Regions from separate parts of the Streptomyces sp. TLI_55 genome, predicted to be linked through region 1. Evidence: riboswitches for the same ligand, from Rfam matches in the RefSeq annotation. Region 1 holds a riboswitch; the other holds the start of a gene.
The links. Region 1 has a riboswitch for glycine ahead of gcvP (aminomethyl-transferring glycine dehydrogenase). Riboswitches for the same ligand answer to the same signal wherever they lie in the genome.

Region 1 (8,648 bases):
TTGGCGACATCGTCCACGCTGACACCCGTCGCCTTGGTCAGCGGCCGCAGATCGATGATGCACTCGTGCGCGACCAGCCCACCGGGCCCGGTGTAGAGCACGGGGTAGTGCGGCTCAAGCCGCTTGGCGATGTAGTTGGCGCTCAGCACGGCCACCTGCGTGGCCCGCTTCAGCCCTTCCCCGCCCATGAGCCGCACATAGGCCCAGGAGATCGGCAGAATCCCCGCCGAGCCCCACGGGGCGGCGGAAATCGGCCCGACACCCGTCTCGGGCCCGGCCGCGGGCTGCAGCGGGTGGTTCGGCAGATACGGCGCGAGGTGCGCCCGCACACCGACCGGCCCGACGCCCGGACCGCCACCACCGTGCGGGATGCAGAAGGTCTTGTGCAGGTTCAGGTGCGAGACGTCGCCGCCGAAGTGCCCCGGCTTGGCAAGCCCGACCAGCGCGTTGAGGTTGGCGCCGTCGACGTACACCTGCCCGCCGGCCTCGTGCACCTGAGCACAGATGTCGGCGACATGCTCCTCGAACACCCCGTGCGTCGAGGGGTACGTGATCATCAGCACCGCGAGCTCGTCCCGGTGCTGCTCGATCTTCGCCCGCAGATCCTCGACGTCGATCTCACCGTCCTCGGCGGTCTTGACGACGACGACCTTCATCCCGGCCATGACAGCGCTGGCGGCGTTGGTCCCGTGCGCGGAGGACGGAATCAGACAGACCGTCCGCTGCTCATCGCCATTGGCCCGGTGATACCCGCGTACGGCGAGCAGCCCGGCCAACTCACCCTGCGACCCGGCGTTGGGCTGCAGCGACACCTTGTCGTACCCGGTGACCTCGGCGAGCCGCTCCTCCAGCTCCCGGATGAGCGTCAGATAGCCCTGCGCCTGCTCGGCGGGCGCGAAGGGGTGCAGCTGCCCGAACTCCAGCCAGGTGACCGGCTCCATCTCGGTGGTGGCGTTGAGCTTCATGGTGCACGAGCCCAACGGGATCATGCCGCGGTCGAGCGCGTAGTCCCGGTCGGCGAGCCGGCGCAGATAGCGCAGCATGGCGGTCTCGGACCGGTACTGGTGGAAGACGGGGTGGGTCAGGAACTCGTCGTCGCGCACCAGCGCCGCCGGCAGCGCGTCCTCGGCCGCCGCGTCCAGCGCCTCGACGTCCCCCTCGACCCCGAACGCGGCCCATACGGCGCCGAGTTGGGCCCGGTTGGTGGTCTCGTCGCAGGCGATGGAGAGGTGGTCGGCGTCGACGAGCCGCAGGTTGACCCCGTTCGCCTCGGCGGCGGCGACGACCTCACCGGCCTTGCCGGGCACCCGCACGGTCAGGGTGTCGAAGTAGGCACCGTGCACGACCTCGACCCCGCCGGCGGCAAGCCCCGCGGCGAGGACACGGGCGTACCGATGGGTCCGCCGGGCGATGCCCTTCAGTCCCTCCGGGCCGTGGTAGACGGCGTACATCCCCGCCATCACGGCGAGCAGCACCTGAGCGGTACAGATGTTGCTGGTGGCCTTCTCCCGCCGGATGTGCTGCTCACGGGTCTGCAGGGCGAGCCGGTAGGCCTTGTTCCCGTCCGCGTCCACGGACACGCCCACGAGCCGCCCGGGCAGGCTGCGCGCGAACTTCTCGTGCACCGCCATGTAACCGGCGTGCGGGCCGCCGAAGCCCATCGGCACACCGAACCGCTGCGTGGTCCCGACGGCGATGTCGGCCCCGAGTTCCCCGGGCGACTTCAGCAGCGTCAGCGCGAGCAGATCGGCGGCGACGGTCACGAGGGCACCGAGCTCGTGCGCCTGGTCGACGACCGCCTTGATGTCGCGTACGGCACCGGAGGCGCCCGGGTACTGGATCAGCACGCCGTTGATCTCACGCGCGGCGATGTCGGCGGGGATCCCGTCGCTGAGGTCGGCGACGACGACCTCGACGCCGGTCGGCTCGGCCCGCGTCTGGATGACGGCGACGGTCTGCGGCAGCGCGTCCGCGTCGACGAGGAACAGACCCTTCTTGTTCTTGCCCATGCGCCGGGACAGCGCCAGCGCCTCGGCGGCGGCCGTGCCCTCGTCGAGCAGCGAGGCACCGGAGGTCGGCAGCCCGGTGAGCTCGGCAACCATGGTCTGGAAGTTGAGGAGGGCCTCGAGCCGCCCCTGGGAGATCTCGGGCTGGTAGGGCGTGTACGCCGTGTACCAGGCGGGGTTCTCCATGACGTTGCGCAGGATGACGGGCGGGGTGAAGGTCCCGTAGTAGCCGAGCCCGATCATGGACCCGAGCACCTGGTTCTGATCAGCGAGCGACCGGAGCTCGGCAAGCACCTCGGCCTCGGTCCGCGCGCCCGGCAGATCAAGGGCGTCGGCGTTCTTGATCACATCCGGCACCGCGGCGGCGGTGAGCTCGTCCAGCGAGCCGTAGCCGACCTGCGCGAGCATCTTGGCCCGGGCCTCGTGGTCGGGGCCGATGTGACGCTGCTCGAAGGGGATCCCCTGCTCGAGTTCGGTGAGCGGAGTGCGGTGGGCGGTCATTGCGGAGGCCTCCTGGTCTGACGCGACCTTCGAGGGACACCACGGCTGCGGGTCCCGGCGGCCTCCCCCTCTGTCATCTCAACCTGAGAGCTTCACCGGGACACCCGAGGGTGCCCGGCTTTCACCGTCGGTGAGAGCGGAAGCCGTCGACACCCGCTCTGCTTTCCAGAGTGACCTCGTCCGTGCGGTACGTGGGCCTGAGAGATTCCGGGGAGGATTTGCTCCTTCGGCGCCCCCGGATGTTCTCCGGAGGACTCTCCCGCACAGGGTCAACAGCCGCTTGCCAGCCTACCAGCGCACAAAAAGTCGATCCCTTGAGGAGTCCTCGAGTGGCCACTGGCCCTAATGTGCTCTTTTGTAGTGCTTACGGATGAGTTGCGAGTGGCGACCTAGTGGAGGGCCCGTGCAGACCGACATCGATCCGCGCAACCTGATCGGCCGCAAGGCGTTCGACCGCAACGGCACCAAGATCGGCACGATCGACGAGGTCTACCTCGACGACGCGACCGGAGTGCCTGAGTGGGCGGCCATACGCACCGGCCTGTTCTCCCGGGACGCCTTCGTCCCCCTGGAGCCCAGCGAACTGATCGAGGGCAGTCTTCAGGTCCCCTTCGACCGCTCCCTGATCAAGGACGCCCCCGACTTCGGCGTCGGCCGCCACCTCTCCCCCGACCAGGAACTCCAGCTGTACCACCACTACGGCCTGGACGTGTCCGCACCACCCCCACTCCCGGACAGGGACTTCGGCAAACTGGCAGGCACGGAAGAGGCAGACGCCTGACACGGACGGCGAGACCCGGTCACGTCTGACGCAGGCGGCGAGAGCCGACAACCGTCCCGCAGCCGACGGCGATACCGCCCCACAGGGGCCACCCGCACCCGACAACGAAACTGTCACGGGTGGTGCGGGTGGGAAACCAAATCCGGGCGAAGGCCGGCTGCCCCACCCTCCACCGGCACCAACGGCAAGGGCTCAGCCACAGCCAACGCCGCATCATCCACCCGAAACGTCCGCACCCGCCCCGGCCCGGAATCCGGCGTCTCGAACCGCACAGTCACCCGCCCCAGCCCACTCCCCTGCACCCACCCATGCCCGAACTCGGCATGCACCACGTCATGCCCCGCAGCAAACCGCCGCTCGGCAGGCACCTCCACCCGCTCGGCATCCACCTCCCCGGCGTCCTCCTCGGCAACCTCCCCGAGATCCCCCGCGGCCTGCGCGAACAGATCCTCCTGCGTGTAATCGGCCAGCCCGGAGACCCCCACCCCCAGCAACCGCACACCCCCCGTCGTGTCCACGGACTCCAGCAACCGAGCCGCGGCCTCCCGCACGACGGCCACGTCATCGGTGGGCCCCCGCAAGGTCTCGGACCGGGTCAGCGTGGAGAAGTCGTACCGCCGCACCTTCAGCACGATCGTCCGTCCCGACAGCCCGGCCCCCCGCAGCCGCCGCACGCACCGATCGGCCAGCCGCTGCACCTCCATCGCCACCCGCATCCGGTCGTGGATGTCCACGTCGTAGGTGTCCTCGACCGACACCGACTTGGTCTCCCGCTCCGCCACCACGGGCCGCTCGTCATGCGCCAACGCCATGGCGTACAGCCCATGCCCGTGCGCCTTCCCGAGCAGCCGTACGAGCTCGTCCTCGCCCGCCTCGACGATCTCGTCGACCGTGTGGATGCCGGCCCGCCGCAGATGGTCGCCCGTCGCCGGCCCCACCCCCGGCAGAATCCGCACGGACATCGGCCCGAGCATCTCCCGCTCGCTCCCCGGGTCGATCACCACCAGACCGTCGGGCTTGGCCTGCTCGGACGCGATCTTCGCGAGCATCTTGGACGCCGCGAGCCCCACCGACCCCGTGAGCCCGGTGACCGCGCGTATGTCGGCGCGCAGCTTCTCCCCCGCGAGCCGCGCCGAGGCCTCGTCCCAGGCCGCTCCCCCGGCTTCCAGGTCCACGAACGCCTCGTCGAGGCTCAACGGCTCCACCAACGGCGACAGCGCCCGCAGCAGCCCCATCACCTGCTCGCTGATCGCCCGGTAGAACCCGAAGCGCGGCACGAGATACGCGGCGTTGGGCGCGAGCCGCCGCGCCTGGGCCATCGGCATCGCGGAATGCACCCCGAAAACCCGGGCCTCGTACGACGCGGTCGCCACCACACCACGCGGCCCCAGCCCGCCCACGACGACGGCTTTCCCGCGCAGACTCGGCTTGGACGCCTGCTCCGCGGAGGCGAAGAAGGCATCCATGTCGAGATGCAGGATCGTGGGCGCGGTTCTCACATGTCCGATGCTGCCCTACGCCACTGACAATGCCCTCGGTAATCCCTCGGGCAAAGCCTCAAACGGCCCGATTGCCCCGCCGCCGCGCCAGCTCGTCGGCGGGGTTGTGCCCCACCAGCGTCTCCCCGGTGTCGATCCGCTCCCCGTGCAGCTGGGACAGCGCGCTCTCGACGTCCCGCCACACCACGCCGACGGCGATCCCGAAGATGCCCTGTCCGCCCTGGAGCAGCGCGTGGACCTCGTCGGGCGAGGTGCACTCGTAGACCGTGGCGCCGTCGCTCATCAGCGTCATGCGCTCCAGGTCCCGGAAACCGCTCTCCCGCAGGTGCTGCACGGCGGTGCGGATGTTCTGGAGGGACACCCCGGTGTCGAGGAACCGCTTGACGACCTTCAGGACGACGACGTCCCGGAAGCTGTACAGGCGCTGCGTCCCCGACCCGTAGGCGGGCCGCACGCTCGGTTCGACGAGCCCGGTGCGCGCCCAGTAGTCGAGTTGCCGATAGGTGATGCCGGCGGCCGCACAGGCCGTCGGACCGCGGTAGCCGATCTGTTCGGACGCCATGGACGTCGCCCCTCCGCCACTGCTCGGCACGGCCGCCGGTCGCTGCGGAGCGTGATCGGCCGCGTTGCTCTGCTGGGGGTCCCCCCAACTCGAACGCAGTTGAGAGCTTGGGGGAGGGTACGGACCGCTTGCCCCGAGACTCCGTCCGGGGGCACCCCCAGCCGTACCGTCGCCGCTGCTTCTCACGCCGACCTCCGTCCTTGACCTGCCTTCTCGACGGTAGGCAGTCACCCGGGGTGCGTCAACGATCGCCACACTCGGCACGCCGAGTGATAATCACCCTAGGAGTGGTTTCCCGTACCCCACCGCGGGGAAAGGCTAGCCGAATGCGCTCGGGGCGGGCCGTAGGACGCTCTCACACGCCGGTGGCAAATGCCAGCATTTCCGTGGTGACCGGACACAGCCGACCCGTCACGGACGGCGAGTCCGCCGGGCCGGCCCCGTCTCACTGGCTGCTGGTGCCGAAGTCCTCTGGCGAGATCTGGTCGAGGAACTCGCGGAACTTCTCCACCTCGTCCTCCTGCTCGTCCGGGATCGCGATCCCGGCGTCGTCGAGCACACCGTCGCTGCCGTAGATCGGCGTTCCGGTGCGCAGGGCCAGCGCTATGGCATCGGACGGCCGGGCGCTCACCTCCACGCCGCTCGCGAAGACCAGTTCCGCATAGAAGACGCCCTCACGCAGGTCCGTGATGCGCACTTCGGTGAGCTCCTGGCCGACGGCCTCCAGCACGTCCTTGAACAGGTCGTGGGTCAGCGGTCGTGCGGGGGCCATGCCCTGCTGGGCGAAGGCGATCGCCGTCGCCTCCCCCGGCCCGATCCAGATGGGGAGGTAGCGGTCGCCTCCCACTTCACGCAGGAGCACGATCGGTTGGTTGGAGGGCATTTCGACCCGGACACCTACGACATCGAGCTCGTTCACACAGCAACCCTAGGCCGTGCCCGGGACGTTTGGGTAGTCGGGCCGGAAACGGGGGCCCGATCCGGCGTCCGCGCCCTTCAGGGCAGGCGTACGCCCAGGGCGGTCTGCACCAGGGCGGCGTGCAGTTTCACCGTGAGCCCCGCCAGTTCCTTCGTACGGGCCTCTGCGTGCGCCCGGGTCTGCGGATTGCGGTGCCGCTTCAGCGGCGCCACCACCTGGTCCACCAGGCCCGCCTCACGGTCGGCGGCGGCCTTCATCGCGCGCAGATGCCGCGGCTCGATCCCGAAGCGCCCCAGTTCGAGGACGAGCGCCGCCACGGTGACCGCCTCGGCGTCGTACGCCCCGTCCGGCAGCGGGGCGATGAGTCCGTACGACTCCCACTCCTCGAGCTCCTGCTCGCCGATCTCGGCGGCGGCCAGCAGCTCGGACCGGCCGATCCGCGCGGCCGTGGGAGCCTCCCAGGGCTCCTGAAGCGTTTCTCCGTCCCGCTGGCGCCCCACCACGGGCAGCGCCACGGCTTCCCCGCGCTCCATGGCGTCCAGATGCTCCCGGATCACCTTGAGCGGCAGATAGTGGTCCCGCTGCATCCTCAGCACATGCCCGAGACGCTCGACGTCGCCCGCGCTGAACTTGCGGTACCCCGAAGGGGTCCGCTGCGGCTCGATGAGCCCCTCGGACTCCAGGAAGCGGATCTTGGAGATGGTGACTTCGGGGAACTCGTCGCGCAGCACATTGAGCACCGTGCCGATGCTCATCAGCCCACTGTCCGCGGCGGCGGTACCGTGACCGGCACCGCCGCTCGGTGTTTGAAGCATGGACCTTCCCTGACGGGGTCAGTAGCCCCGCTGGCTCGCGTAGAAGACCAGCCGGTACTTGCCGATCTGTACCTCGTCCCCGTTGTGCAGCGGCACCGTGTCGATCCGCTCGCGGTTCACGTACGTGCCGTTGAGGCTGCCGACGTCGCTCACGGTGAACGACCCGTCCTGCTGGCGACGGAACTCCACATGCCGACGCGACACCGTCACGTCGTCGAGGAAGATGTCGCTCTGCGGATGGCGCCCCGCCGTGGTCAGATCGCCGTCCAGCAGGAAGCGGCTGCCCGAGTTCGGTCCGCGACGCACGACCAGGAGCGCGGAACCCAGAGGCAGCGCGTCCACGGCCGCCTGCGCCTCCGGGGAGAGCGTCGGCAGCTGCGTCTGACCGGTCACCTCGGCGTCGTAGGCCTCGAGACCGGAGATGGAGATGGTGGAGGTCGTCTCGGACGGACGCTCGGGCGTACCGCGCAGCGGCGCACCGCAGTTGGAGCAGAAGCGGCTGTTCTCCGCGTTGCGGTTACCGCACCTCGTACACACCAGGGCCGACATGGAAAACTCTCCACCCGTACTCGAGGTTGACGGTTGCCCGAAACCTATGCCGCCGGACTGCGCAGGGTCAACAGACGGCGCGCCCTGACCTCCCGGAACGCCGCCCACCTGGTCCCGGAACAGGGGGCGCTGGCCCTCCGCGTCTGGCTGTGCGCGATGACGAGCGGTGGCGTTCGCATTGTCGCTACCCTCTCGCGCGCTCTTGCCGAACAACTTCGCAAACAACTTCACGGGCGATTCCCCTTGACCGAAACAGACCCGCCCGTGGGGCAGGACGAACCCTGATTGCATACACCGGCCGACCCGGACATCCTGACAACGTCCGTATCCATCAGACAGTTTCCACCACGCACCACCCAATCGGTGCGCCGACCCCCCGCAACCTCATGCCCTGGCCGGACGTCCCTCATGCACCCCCGGTTCACCGGGAGGACGACCGAGCGTAGTCAGGCTGCTTCGCGGCTCGCAAGGCGTCCACGACGATCTTGGTGGATCGCTCGACGGCGACGGTGGCCTGCTCCTTCTCCAGAGTCTGCACCACGCCTCCAGGAATGTTGAGCGCCGGTTCCAGGTCCTGCGGCTTGCCGATGACCTTGAAACGATAGGGCGCGTTGATCTTGTTCCCGTCGACACTCACGCTGTTGCCGGAATCGGTCAGATACGTGCCGGCGACCACTCGCACGCCGTTCACCTGGATCGCCTCGGCACCGGCCGCACGCAGCTCCTGGATCGCGTCGAGCAGCATGTCCGCCTCGACCGTCCCCTTCGTGTCGTCGATGGTCATCGTGATCCCCGGCCCCTGCGCGGCCACCGTGCCCGCGAGGATGCCGAGTTGCCGCTCCTTCTCCAGCGTCTGCTTGCGGGCCTCCTCCGCCTGGTCCGAGCTGTTCTCCAGCTCGTCACGCTGCTTCTCCAGGCCCGCCTTCTCGTCTTCAAGACGCTGAGTACGGTCATCCAGTTCATCGAGGATGCGAACAAGATCTTCCTGACGGGCACCGCGCAGCGCGCTGTCGCCG
Region 2 (8,648 bases), 5.0 Mb from region 1:
CGAGTGCGGGTGGGTTGTGGCTGGTCGCGCCCACGCGGCGGAGCCGCGAATTTGATACAGCCCCGCGCCCCTGAGGTCCGCTGACCCTGGAGGCGTTTACAAGGGGCCCTGGTAGAAGGGCCTTACCTGTTCCCGCATCCAGTGGCCCACCGGGTCGTCCGCCACGTCCAGCAGGACCAGGTTCACCGGCCACTGCACCGGGGTCTGGCCCAGGGCCCGGCCCAGGGCGTCCATCGGGAGGGTACGCAAGTCGCCCTCCCATTGGGAGAGTTCCACGCCCACGAACAGCACGGGGTCGGCCGTCTCGATCGCGGCCAGGCAGCGGCGGGCCGTCCGGACGACTCCCGTCGCGGCGAACTCGGCCGAGGCGGCGGCGAGGAAGTCGACCGGGTCGTCCTGCCAGTCGGGCTCGTAGAGCTTGACCCGGCCACCGCTGTTGGGGCCGTCCAGCGGAGTCCGCCCGGCCCGGCACAGGTCCGCCACGGCGGGCGGCGGGAGCGGGACGCCGACCACGCCGTCCGGGTTCACGGCGATGCCGACCTGCGGCGGGAGGCCGCGCGCGAACTCCACCGCCGGGGCGATCGTGTACGCCATGTGCGCCCCGGCGACCTGGCGGAACTGTTCCTCGGAGCTGAAGACCGGGACGTAGGCCTGGCCCTCGATCTCGAAGGTGGGGAGGTCGAGCGGGCCGGTGTGGGCGCCGCCGCCGTTCGGCAGCGGGACCCAGACGAAGCTGCGGCCGAGGACCTCGATGATCCGGCCGTCGGCGCCGGGCACGCCGAGGGCGGCCGAGAGCACCTCCTCCAGCTCGTTGCCGGGCCATCCGCCGCCGTGCGGATGAGGGTGCGCCTGTGCCGGGAAGTCCTGTGCCGGGAAGTCCATCTGTCCGTCCGCTTGCCGAGTACCGCTGATGTGGCTGAAAGGCTAACGGGTGCGGGCCCCTGAGCACCCCGGTCGTCAGCCCGTGAACCCGATCCTGCGCAGGGCGTCCGCCGCCGCCCGGTCCAGGAGCACCGCCGAGCCCACGCCCTGCGGCAGTTCGCCCCGCTCCACGGAACGGATCAGGCGGGCGGCCGCGGTGCGGTGGCGGAGGAAGGCGTAGCGCGAGACGCCCCGGCCGCGCTCGCGCTGGCCCTCGAGCGCGGTGTCCGCGGTGACGTCGAGCAGCAGCAGATGCAGGGTGCCGCCGCGGCGGTGGGCCGCGCGGGCCAGCCAGCCGCGCACCCAGGACTGGGTGCCGCAGTCGTGCACCACGACCCCCTCGCCGGAGCGCAGGGCGCGGTACAGGCCGAGGTAGTGGGCGGCGCGGACGAGGGGGCGGTAGACCGCGTACGGCAGGAAGCGGGGCGCGCGGGCGTCCCAGCGGTCGCGGGTGTCCTGGGAGTCGATCCGGATGCCCTTGACGGCGCGTCGCATCAGGGTGGACTTGCCGCTGCCGGGCAGACCGGTGATCACGACCAGGTCGTCGGGGGCGAAGAGCAGGGCGTGCGGGCTGTGGCCGGCACGGTCGCGCAGGTCGCGGACGACCGGCTGCGGTGCGCAGGTTTCCTGGGCCGGAGCTGTCGGCTGCGCGGGCAGCGCGACGGCCGAGGTGGTGGCGTACGCAGTGGGCCTGTTCACCGTGATCGTCCTCCTCCGGGGTCGAGGGGTTCCCCTCCCCACCGAGCGTAAAGAGAAGGTAATGAGGTGTCTCTCTCGTTTTGGTGCTCGTCCTGCCACAAGCCGGTTACAGAGGGGGCGGCGACGGGAGCGGCCGATGCGGCCCTGCCGCCCGTGCCCGATGCGTGCAATGATGTCCGCGCCAACTGCATACCGGCCGTTCGAATCCGCGCGGGAGAGTCCCCACCACTGGCTGGGGCGCCGAAGGAGCAAGTCCCTCCCTTGAATCTCTCAGGCCCCGTTACCGCGCGGGCGAGGCACATCTGAAAAGCGGGTCACCGTTTCCGGTGGCTCCACCCAAGGTGCAAGTCATGTCCCCCGCGGTCATGGCGAACCTCTCAGGTTCCGATGACAGATGGGGAGGAACGACCTCGCCCGTCATGCCTTGGGAGAAGACCGTCCGATGAGCAACGCACCCCGCCTGACCGCGCTCGACGCCCTGCACCGTTCGCTCGGCGCGACGATGACCGACTTCGCCGGCTGGGACATGCCCCTGCGCTACGGCTCCGAGCGCGACGAGCACAACGCCGTGCGCACGAAGGCCGGGCTCTTCGACCTCTCCCACATGGGCGAGATCACGGTGACCGGGCCGCAGGCCGCCGCCCTGCTGAACTTCGCCCTCGTGGGCAACATCGCCTCCGTCGGCGTCGGCCGCGCCCGCTACACCATGATCTGCCGCGAGGACGGCGGCATCCTCGACGACCTGATCGTCTACCGGCTCGAAGAGACCGAGTACATGGTCGTCGCCAACGCCTCCAACGCCCAGGTGGTGCTGGACGCCCTCGTCGAGCGCTCGGCCGGCTTCGACGCCGAGGTCCGCGACGACCGGGACGCCTACGCGCTGCTCGCCGTCCAGGGCCCCGAGTCCCCCGGCATCCTCGCCTCCCTCACCGACGCCGACCTCGACGGCCTGAAGTACTACGCCGGGCTGCCCGGCACCGTCGCGGGCGTCCCGGCGCTGATCGCCCGCACCGGCTACACCGGCGAGGACGGCTTCGAGCTGTTCGTGAAGCCCGAGCACGCCGTCGAGCTGTGGCAGGCCCTGACCAAGGCGGGCGAGGGCGTCGGCCTGGTCCCGTGCGGGCTGTCCTGCCGGGACACGCTCCGCCTGGAGGCGGGCATGCCGCTGTACGGGCACGAGCTGAACACCTCGCTCACCCCCTTCGACGCCGGGCTCGGCCGGGTGGTGAAGTTCGAGAAGGAGGGCGACTTCGTGGGCCGCGAGGCGCTCACCGAGGCCGCCGCCCGCGCCGAGACCGCGCCGCCGCGCGTCCTCGTCGGCCTCATCGCCGAGGGCCGCCGCGTCCCGCGCGCCGGGTACGCCGTCGTCGCCGACGGCCAGGTGATCGGCGAGGTCACCTCCGGCGCCCCCTCGCCCACGCTGGGCAAGCCGATCGCGATGGCGTACGTCGACGCCGCGCACGCCGCGCCGGGCACGCCCGGTGTCGGTGTGGACATCCGGGGCAGCCACGAGCCGTACGAGGTCGTGGCGCTGCCCTTCTACAAGCGTCAGAAGTAGCCGCCGTAGGTGATGCTGAGCACACGGACGCTGCTCACGCACGCCTTCCGCAGTCCCCCATTCATCAGCACTCCCCCGCGTACAGGAGAATTCAGGCCATGAGCAACCCCCAGCAGCTGCGCTACAGCAAGGAGCACGAGTGGCTGTCGGGCGCCGAGGACGGCGTCTCGACGGTCGGCATCACGGAGCACGCGGCCAACGCGCTCGGCGATGTCGTCTTCGTGCAGCTCCCGGAGGTCGGGGACACGGTGACCGCGGGCGAGACCTGCGGCGAGCTGGAGTCGACCAAGTCGGTCTCCGACCTGTACTCGCCCGTCTCCGGTGAGGTCACCGAGGTCAACGAGGACGTCGTCAACGACCCGTCGCTGGTGAACTCCGCGCCCTTCGAGGGCGGCTGGCTGTTCAAGGTACGCGTCGCGGAGGAGCCGGCCGACCTGCTCTCCGCCGACGAGTACACCGCCTTTTCCGCCGGCTGAGGAGTCTGCACCTGATGTCCGCACTGAACACGCCCCTGCACGAGCTCGACCCGGAGATCGCCGCGGCGGTCGACGCCGAGCTGAACCGGCAGCAGTCCACCCTCGAGATGATCGCGTCGGAGAACTTCGCCCCGCTCGCGGTCATGGAGGCGCAGGGCTCGGTCCTGACCAACAAGTACGCCGAGGGCTACCCGGGCCGGCGTTACTACGGCGGCTGTGAGCACGTCGATGTCGCCGAGCAGATCGCCATCGACCGGATCAAGGAACTGTTCGGCGCCGAGTACGCCAATGTCCAGCCCCACTCCGGTGCCTCGGCCAACCAGGCCGCCCTGTTCGCGCTGGCCTCGCCCGGCGACACGATCCTGGGCCTGGACCTGGCGCACGGCGGCCACCTCACCCACGGCATGCGGCTGAACTTCTCCGGCAAGCAGTTCAACGTGGTCGCCTATCACGTGGACGACGCCGGTCTGGTCGACATGGCCGAGGTGGAGCGCCTGGCCAAGGAGCACCGCCCGAAGGTGATCATCGCCGGGTGGTCGGCGTACCCGCGGCAGCTGGACTTCGCGGAGTTCCGCCGGATCGCCGACGAGGTCGAGGCGTTCCTGTGGGTCGACATGGCGCACTTCGCCGGTCTGGTCGCGGCCGGGCTGCACCCCAACCCGGTCGCGTACGCGGACGTGGTCACCTCCACGACCCACAAGACGCTGGGCGGGCCGCGCGGCGGGATCATCCTGGCGAAGAAGGACTTCGCGAAGAAGCTGAACTCGTCCGTGTTCCCGGGCTTCCAGGGCGGCCCCCTGGAGCATGTGATCGCGGCGAAGGCGGTGTCCTTCAAGGTCGCCGCGAGCGAGGAGTTCAAGGAGCGCCAGCGGCGTACGGTGGAGGGTGCGCGCATCCTCGCCGAGCGTCTGACCGCCGCGGACGCCCGCGAGGCCGGGGTCAACGTGCTCTCCGGTGGCACGGACGTGCATCTGATCCTGGTGGACCTGCGTGAGTCGGAGCTGGACGGGCAGCAGGCCGAGGACCGTCTCCACGAGGTCGGCATCACGGTCAACCGCAACGCCGTCCCCAACGACCCGCGCCCGCCCATGGTGACGTCGGGCCTGCGCATCGGCACCCCGGCGCTGGCCACCCGCGGCTTCACGGCCGAGGACTTCGCCGAGGTCGCGGACGTCATCGCGGCGGCCCTGAAGCCGTCGTACGACGCCGAGGCACTGAAGGCCCGGGTCAAGGCCCTGGCCGACAAGCACCCGCTGTACCCCGGCCTGAGCAAGTAGTAGTTCCCTGGTGGGGGCACCCGACGATGTGTGCCCCCACCCTTTTTGAAGGAGTTCCCGTGGCCATCTCGGTCTTCGACCTGTTCTCGATCGGCATCGGCCCGTCGAGCTCCCACACGGTCGGCCCGATGCGCGCGGCCCGCATGTTCGCCCGCCGTCTGCGCAACGAGGACGTGCTGTCCTCGGTGGCGGCCGTCCGCTCGGAGCTGTACGGCTCGCTGGGCGCGACCGGCCACGGCCACGGCACCCCCAAGGCGGTGCTGCTCGGTCTGGAGGGGGCGTCCCCTCGTACCGTCGACGTGGAGACGGCCGACGAGCGGATCGAGGCGATCAAGAGAAACGGTTCGCTGAATCTGCTGGGCGAGCACGAGATCGCCTTCTCCTTCGACGACGACCTGGTCCTGCACCGCCGCAAGGCGCTGCCGTACCACGCGAACGGCATGACGCTGTGGGCGTACGACGCGTCCGGGGCCGAGCTGCTGTCGAAGACGTACTACTCGGTCGGCGGCGGATTCGTCGTGGACGAGGACGCGGTCGGCGCGGACCGCATCAAGCTGGACGACACGGTCCTGAAGTACCCCTTCCGCACCGGCGACGAGCTGCTGCGTCTGACCAAGGAGACCGGCCTGTCGATCTCCGCGCTGATGCTGGAGAACGAGCGGGCCTGGCGCACCGAGGACGAGATCCGGTCCGGGCTCCTCGACATCTGGCGGGTCATGCAGGCCTGCGTCTCGCGCGGCATGTCGCGGGAGGGCATCCTGCCGGGCGGGCTCAGGGTCAAGCGCCGGGCGGCCGTGACGGCGCGTCAGCTGCGGGCGGAGGGCGACCCGTTGGCCCACGCGATGGAGTGGATCACCCTCTACGCGATGGCGGTCAACGAGGAGAACGCGGCCGGCGGACGCGTCGTGACCGCGCCGACGAACGGCGCGGCCGGCATCATCCCGGCGGTCCTGCACTACTACATCAACTTCGTGCCCGGCGCCGACGAGGACGGCGTGGTGCGCTTCCTCCTCGCGGCCGGTGCGATCGGCATGCTCTTCAAGGAGAACGCCTCCATCTCCGGCGCCGAGGTCGGCTGCCAGGGCGAGGTCGGCTCGGCCTGCTCGATGGCGGCGGGGGCGCTGGCGGAGGTGCTGGGCGGCTCGCCGGAGCAGGTGGAGAACGCGGCCGAGATCGGCATGGAACACAACCTCGGCCTGACCTGTGACCCGGTCGGCGGCCTGGTCCAGATCCCGTGCATCGAACGCAACGGCATGGCCGCGGTGAAGGCGGTCACCGCCGCCCGCATGGCGATGCGCGGCGACGGCTCCCACAAGGTCTCCCTCGACAAGGTCATCAAGACCATGAAGGACACCGGCGCCGACATGAGCGTGAAGTACAAGGAGACGGCGCGGGGCGGACTCGCGGTGAACATCATCGAGTGCTGAGCGGGCAAGGGGTCCGCGTGCCAAGGTGGTGGGCGATGCACCCGCCCCCTCCCCCCCTACGGCACTTCAGGGAGCCCCCATGCTGCGCGGCATCGACGTGAGCGCGTACCAGTCCTCCTCCTACTCCACCGACGGCATCTCCTTCGTCTTCGTCAAGGCGACGGAGGGCCGTACGTACACCAACCCCAAACTGGCGGCCCAGACCAAGCACGCCCGTGACGCCGGTCTGGTCGTCGGCTTCTACCACTTCCTCTGGCCGGGCAATCTGACCGCGCAGGCCGAGCACTTCGTGAGCAAGGCCCCCGAACGGGCGGGCGACATCCTCGCCGTGGACTGGGAGACCACCGACGAGGGAACGCACGCGAGCAACGCGGAGAAGGACCGGTTCATCCGGAAGGTGAAGGAGCTGCGGCCGAACAACCGGGTCGTGCTCTACACGAACCGGAACTACTGGCTGAACATCGACACGACGTCCTACGACGGCGACGGCCTGTGGATCGCCGACTACGTGACGGCCGGCAAGCCCCGCATCAAGGCGAAGTGGCTCTTCCACCAGTACACGGACGACCCGCTGGACAAGAACGTGGCGGACTTCTCCAGCAGGGCCGCCCTGCGTGAGTGGGCCGAGGACGCCTGATCGGTGCGGTCGGCCGTCAGCCGCGGAACTCCGGCTTGCGTTCCGGGCTCGCCTCCGCCAGTGCCTTCGTCACCCCGTCGACGCCCTCCCGCAGCCCGTACACCGGCGTGTCGGGCTGCTGGCGCCAGGAGTCGTCGAGGCCGCCCGCGTCGACCGTGTCGAAGCCGAGTTCGTCGATGAGGGCGCGGACCTTCGCCTTGGCCGCCTCGTCGTCGCCGGCGACCGGGAGGGCCTGGCGGTCGGGGGCGCCGGCCGGGCGGTGGCGGTCGAGGATGTCCTGGGCGTAGGTGCCGTTGAAGGCCTTGATGACGGGGTGGCCGAGGTGCCGTTCCGTCCAGCGGCTCTCCGTCAGGCCCTCGTCCTCGATCCCGGCGATCCGGCCGTCCCGCTGCTTCGGGTAGTAGTTGCCGGTGTCGATCACGGCCACCCCGTCCGCCGCGCCGTCGAGGACGCCCTTCGGCAGGTCCGGGATCGCCTTGAGCGGGATCGTGACGACGACCACTTCAGCGCCTCGCGCGGCCTCCTCGACCGGGACGGGCGTCGCGCCGGTCTCCTCCGCGAGCGCGGTCAGGGTGTGCGGGCCGCGGGAGTTCGCCACCGCCACCTCGTGCCCGAGGGCGGTGAGCCGCCGGGTGAGGTTGCCGCCGATGTTTCCCGCGCCGATGATGCCGATCTTCATGACAGACCTTCCCAGATTCGATGCATGTGCATGCGTCTGAGTGGCATCAACCCAGGTCGGCGGGGAGGTATTCCGGGAGGCCTCAGATTCGGACGACGATCTTTCCCGTGTGCCGGTTCGACTCCATCAGCCGGTGGGCGTCCCGGATCCGGTCCAGGCCCTCGAAGACCTCGGCGATGACCGGCCGGAAGCCGCCGTCGGCCAGTCCCGCGTTGAGGAACGCGGTGGAGCGCCGGCGCCCGCCCGGCGTCCCGGTGAGGTTCATGTTGGCGTACGTGTGGATCGTGAACGGCCAGTTCCAGGGGATCTCGGCGGGACGGCGGTCCAGCCAGCCGTACGCCACCACCGAACCGCCTTCCGCGAGCGCACCGGCCAGCGGGCTGAATCCTGGCCCGCCGATCGCGTCGAAGATCACCTCGGCGCCCCGCCCGCCGGTGAGCCCCCTGACCTCCTTGGCCACCGTCTCGGCGTCCCCGTCCGAGACGATCACCTCCGCCGCCCCCACGTCCAGCAGCCCCTGCCGCTTGGCCTCGGTACGGGTCGTGGCCAGCGGGATCGCGCCGATGCGGCGGGCCACCTGGATGGCCGCCGTACCGACCCCGCTGGAGGCCCCGGTGATCAGGACGTGGTCGCCGGGCCTGAGTCCGGCCGTCTCCAGGAGGGCGCCGTAGGCGGTCGTGTACGTCAGCCAGGAAGCCGCCCCCGTGACGGCGTCCACGGAGGCGGGGCGGGGCAGCACCGAGGCCTCGGGCAGGACGACCCGTTCCGCGTAGACCCCCTGCGCGCTCATCTCGATGCCGGGTCCGGTCGTCACCGGGTCGCCGACGGCGTGTTCGGTGACGCCCTCACCGACCGCCTCGACGACGCCGGAGGCCTCGTAGCCGAGGCGGGAGGCGGGAAGGGTGGGCTGGTAGTAGTAAGTGCCGGAGCGGAAGAGGGCCTCGGCGCGGTTGAGGCCCAACGCCTCTACGCGG

Region 2: another riboswitch for glycine. It lies ahead of gcvT (glycine cleavage system aminomethyltransferase GcvT); the one in region 1 lies ahead of gcvP (aminomethyl-transferring glycine dehydrogenase).

The regions. Positions count from the first base shown of each region.
Region 1 covers NZ_OAOJ01000001.1:1,468,802-1,477,449, forward strand. Annotated here, with positions in the region: gene gcvP (aminomethyl-transferring glycine dehydrogenase) at 1-2,507, opposite strand, end outside; glycine riboswitch at 2,683-2,779, opposite strand; gene CRP56_RS06875 (PRC-barrel domain-containing protein) at 2,911-3,288, shown strand; gene CRP56_RS06880 (DNA polymerase IV) at 3,402-4,787, opposite strand; gene CRP56_RS06885 (MerR family transcriptional regulator) at 4,846-5,535, opposite strand; gene CRP56_RS06890 (bifunctional nuclease family protein) at 5,795-6,268, opposite strand; gene ftsR (transcriptional regulator FtsR) at 6,346-7,083, opposite strand; gene CRP56_RS06900 (FHA domain-containing protein) at 7,102-7,992, opposite strand; gene CRP56_RS06905 (DUF881 domain-containing protein) at 8,054-8,648, opposite strand, start outside.
Region 2 covers NZ_OAOJ01000001.1:6,470,355-6,479,002, reverse strand. Annotated here, with positions in the region: gene CRP56_RS29990 (enhanced serine sensitivity protein SseB) at 97-882, opposite strand; gene CRP56_RS29985 (AAA family ATPase) at 958-1,620, opposite strand; glycine riboswitch at 1,822-1,916, shown strand; glycine riboswitch at 1,917-2,024, shown strand; gene gcvT (glycine cleavage system aminomethyltransferase GcvT) at 2,063-3,178, shown strand; gene gcvH (glycine cleavage system protein GcvH) at 3,277-3,654, shown strand; gene glyA (serine hydroxymethyltransferase) at 3,669-4,931, shown strand; gene CRP56_RS29965 (L-serine ammonia-lyase) at 4,991-6,358, shown strand; gene CRP56_RS29960 (glycoside hydrolase family 25 protein) at 6,438-6,995, shown strand; partial or broken gene CRP56_RS29955 (NADPH-dependent F420 reductase) at 7,012-7,692, opposite strand; gene CRP56_RS29950 (zinc-dependent alcohol dehydrogenase family protein) at 7,757-8,648, opposite strand, start outside.